DNA from 2 places in the Sinorhizobium sp. 22678 genome. Region 2 is predicted to be linked to the other one. Evidence: predicted binding sites of a transcription regulator. Region 2 holds the regulator's gene; the other holds the start of a gene.
What was found. Region 2 encodes PhoB, which activates phosphate uptake and scavenging genes when phosphate is short. Its sites were predicted from a motif close to TGTCATNNANCTGTCAT; they were not measured.
Positions count from the first base shown of each region.

Region 1: a site for PhoB is predicted at 1,195-1,211, ahead of ACTJKL_RS11040 (DUF1045 domain-containing protein). Genes of this name have one in related genera too.

Region 1 covers NZ_JBQEMS010000006.1:56,516-58,715, forward strand. The annotation lists gene phnE (phosphonate ABC transporter, permease protein PhnE) at 1-638, shown strand, start outside; gene ACTJKL_RS11040 (DUF1045 domain-containing protein) at 1,302-2,009, shown strand; gene ACTJKL_RS11045 (alpha-D-ribose 1-methylphosphonate 5-triphosphate diphosphatase) at 2,011-2,200, shown strand, end outside.
Region 2 covers NZ_JBQEMS010000021.1:72,227-74,426, reverse strand. The annotation lists gene ACTJKL_RS25035 (GcrA family cell cycle regulator) at 1-481, shown strand, start outside; gene phoB (phosphate regulon transcriptional regulator PhoB) at 589-1,272, opposite strand; gene phoU (phosphate signaling complex protein PhoU) at 1,383-2,096, opposite strand; gene pstB (phosphate ABC transporter ATP-binding protein PstB) at 2,186-2,200, opposite strand, start outside.

The sequences.
Region 1 (2,200 bases), on a different contig from region 2:
TCCTCTACAATGCGGAATGGCAGCATCTGGATGTTTGGACCAAGCTCCTGCAGACGATCGTCATGGCTTTCGTCGGAACGCTCTTCGCATCCTTCATCGCCTTCCCGCTTTGCTTCCTCGCGGCGCGCAACATCACGCCGAGCCGCCTCACCAATCAGTTCGTGAAGCGCTTCTTCGACTTCCTGCGGTCGGTCGACATGTTCATCTGGGCGCTGTTCTTCACCCGCGCCTTCGGGCCCGGACCGCTCGCGGGCATCTCGGCGATCTTCTTCACCGACACGGGCACGCTCGGCAAGCTCTACTCCGAAGCCCTCGAGAACATCGACGACAAGCAGCGTGAGGGCGTCAAGTCGGTCGGCGCCGCGCCGGTCGCCGTGCAGCGCTTCGGCGTGCTCCCGCAGGTCCTGCCGGTCTTTGCCAGCCAGGCTCTCTACTTCTGGGAGTCGAACACGCGTTCGGCCACCATTATCGGCGCCGTCGGCGCCGGCGGGATCGGCCTGAAGCTGTGGGAGGCGATGCGCACAAATTCGGATTGGGAAAATGTCGCCTATATGGTGCTGCTGATCTTGATGGTCGTCTTCGTTTTCGACAGCATCTCCAATCTTTGCCGATCGCGTCTCATGGGCCGCACACGCTAACGCGCGTTGAGATTCATTTCGAATTTTTGACGGCTGCTGCGAGATGGATGATGCCGTTGAAGCTCTGGTCGGTCTTGTCGGCGCATGGCGATGCGCTTGAATTCCTTGAGTACCGAGCGTGCGCCCATTGCATGTTTCGATTGGTCGTAGCCGATCAATGGACAAAAACATGCAGCAGATCGTCTCATAAGACGCGCGGCGCTGTAGGAAACGTATCGGAGGACTGCAATCTCTCCTTCTGCCTCATCCCTGTGCTCGTCACAGGGATCCAGCAGCGCCGCGTCTGCGGCGCGGAAAGAGCTCTTTCAGCCCAAGGACTTGGTCTGGCTGGATTCCTGTGACAAGCACAGGAATGAGGAACCGGGGATGATGAGGAAAAGTGTGTGCGGTTTTTCCTCCGCTCATGATTTCAGGTTGATCCGACCTAAAATCATCATGGTCTAGAAACGGACCGGTCGATTCGGATAATGATGACTGATTCCGATCACTGGCGCGGGAGCAGGCGAAGCTGCAAACAAATCCATCCCGCCCCGAACCGATTTGCGTTCTGGGCCGATGTCATCATGATGTTGTCATGCAAATCGGCTAGCTGCGCATTTCATCCCGGAAACCGTCGACTCGGGGCAACTGCGTCGAAGCGACTGATGAAGAAAGTGTGAATTCGTGCGCTATGCAATCTACTTCGCGCCGCCGTCCGATGACCGGCTGTCGCAGACCGCTTCCCGTTGGCTGGGACGCGACGCGTTCACCGGCGGCGCCCTGGACTGCCCGGAAAATCCGGCAGTAGGACGTGAAGAGCAGATGGCATTGACGACCGAGCCCCGCCGTTACGGCTTCCACGGGACCCTGAAAGCACCGTTCGAGCTTACCTCCGGCCGCGGTGAAGCCGACTTGATCGCGGCTTTCGACGAGTTCGCCGCGGAGATCGAGCCGTTCGAAGTGCCGGAGATCGCCTTGCATCAGATCGGCCCCTTCTTCGCGCTCGTCTCGGCCGACCCTTGCCCGCCTCTGCAGCGCCTTGCGGAGCAGGCGGTTCGTCGTTTCGAGCCATTCCGGGCGCCGCTTTCGGAAGCCGATCTCGCCCGCCGCAATCCGGACAGGCTTACGCAGCGTCAGCGCGAGTACCTGGCGGCATGGGGCTACCCATACGTCTTCGAGGAGTTCCAGTTCCATCTGACGCTGACTGGGCCGGTGCCGGAAGACATGCAGCGGCCCATGAGAAAGGCGCTCGAAACGGTCTTCGCCGAATTCATCGGCAAGCCGCTTGCCGTCTCGACGATTGCCCTTTTCGCCGAAGAGCGCCGCGGCGCTCCTTTCACCGTCCATTCCCTGCTGCCGCTTGGCGGCGCATCCGAACGAAAGATTGCATGACATGCCCAAAGAACAGGTTTTGACCAACGCCCGCATCGTTCTGGAGGACCGGATCCTCGACGGTTCGGTGCTGATCCGCGACGGCAGGATCGCCGACATCTCCGAAGGGGCGAGCGCCACGGGCGAGGATTTCGAGGGTGACTACCTGCTGCCCGGGCTCGTCGAACTGCACACCGACCATCTCGAGGCGC
Region 2 (2,200 bases):
GTGGTCGGAGGGCTTGAGCGCCAGCCAGATCGCGGCGCAGTTGGGCGGCGTCAGCCGCAACGCGGTCATCGGAAAGGTTCATCGGCTGAGCCTGCCCGGGCGCGCCAAGGCCGGCGGAAGCACGACCGCTGCAGCCCGGCCCAAACGGGCGACGTCTGCCCCGCGCGCACCGAACTATGCTGCGCGTTCCGTAACCCGCACCGTGACCCGCACGGCCGGTGCGACCGCGCTCAAGGAAGAGCTCGCAGTCGGCCTGGAAATGGACCAGGAGCTGCAGATCGACAGGAACATCGTCCTGCCGATGTCGCGGCGGCTGGAGCTCACGGAGCTTACCGAACGCACCTGCAAGTGGCCGATCGGCGACCCGCTCAAGGAAGAGTTCCACTTCTGCGGCAACGACTCCCCGGAAGCCTCTCCCTATTGCACCTTCCATGCCCGGCTGGCCTACCAGCCCTCCGCCGAGCGCCGGCGCATGCGCTGAGGCGCCTTGCTCATCCCGCTCTGGATGCACGACGAAAATCGGGGCCGGAAAGGCCCCTTTTTCTTTGCCATGCCGCAAGCCGGCACGGGCGCCAGCGACCTTCAGCCTCAGCTCTCCAGCGAATAGCCAGCGCCGCGCACCGTCCGGATGACGTCCGGCATGTTGGAAAAGTTCAGTGCCTTGCGCAGCCGCCCGACATGAACGTCCACGGTCCGTTCGTCGACATAGATGTCGTGTCCCCAGACACCGTCCAGGAGCTGTGAACGGGAGAAGACGCGCCCCGGTGAGGACATCAGAAATTCCAGCAGCCGGAACTCCGTCGGGCCGAGGCGCACTTCGCGACTGCGGCGGTGGACGCGGTGCGTCTCCCGGTCGAGCTCGATATCGCCGCAGCGCAGGAGCGTCGACAGAACCTCGGGCTTGGCGCGCCTGAGCATCGCCTTGACCCTCGCCATCAGTTCCGGCGTCGAGAAGGGCTTGACGACGTAATCGTCGGCGCCGGTGGCAAGGCCCCGCACGCGCTCGCTTTCCTCGCCGCGCGCGGTCAGCATGATGATCGGCAGGCGCTCCGTTTCCGGCCGCTGGCGCAGCCTGCGGCAGAGCTCGATACCGGAAACCCCGGGCAGCATCCAATCGAGGATGAGAAGGTCGGGCAGGCGCTCCTGCAGGCGGATCTCCGCCTCGTCGCCGCGAAGGATCGTATCGACCTCGAAGCCTTCCGCCTCGAGATTGTAGCGCAGGAGAACGCTCAGGGCTTCCTCGTCTTCGACTACGGCAATCTTCGGCAACATTCAGTAGGACTCCTTCCTACGCACGACAGCCGTCATGCCGCCGCACACGGTGGTAGGCCGCACCGAGGCGGCCGGAACAATTCTGCATAGGCACCGGATGCCGGGCGATCTCAGTCCGTCACGGAACCCAATGTCGACGTCATGTCGTCCTTCGGCCGTTCGCCCTGCGGCTGGGCGCCTGTCGCCATATAGTAGATCGTTTCGGCGATATTGGTCGCGTGATCGCCGATACGCTCGATGTTCTTGGCGCAGAAGAGAAGATGCGTGCACGGCGTGATGTTGCGCGGATCTTCCATCATATAGGTCAGCAGTTCCCGGAACAGGGACGTGTAGATCGCATCGATCTCTTCATCGCGTTCGCGAATGCTGTTCGCCTTTTCCGGCGAACGGGACGCGTAGACGTCCAGGACTTCCTTCAACTGAACGAGCGCGAGCTCGGCCAGGTGTTCGAGGCCGCGCGCAAGCTTGCGCGGTATGCCTGAACCGGCCACGGCAATCACCCGCTTTGCGGTGTTCTTGCCGAGGTCGCCCACGCGCTCCAGGTCCGCGGCGATGCGGATCGAACCCATGATCTCCCGCAAATCCGAGGCCATGGGCTGGCGTTTGGCAATGGTGACGATCGCCTTTTCGCCGATCTGCCGTTCCGCGTCGTCCAGAATGGTGTCGTCGGAGATCACCTTCTGGGCCAGGGCGAGATCGGAATTGACGAGCGCACGGACGGAGTCCGCCACCATCTGCTCGGCGAGACCGCCCATCTCGGAGATGCGGCGCGTGAGATACTTCAACTCTTCGTCGAAGGCGGACATGATGTGTGCGTGAGACATATTCGTTTCCTCGGGGGACGCGCTGTTCTGAATGGGCCTCGTTCGGTCTTGACCGGGAGGGACGGAAAAACTCCGCCCCTCTCCGGCCATCAGCCGAAGCGGCC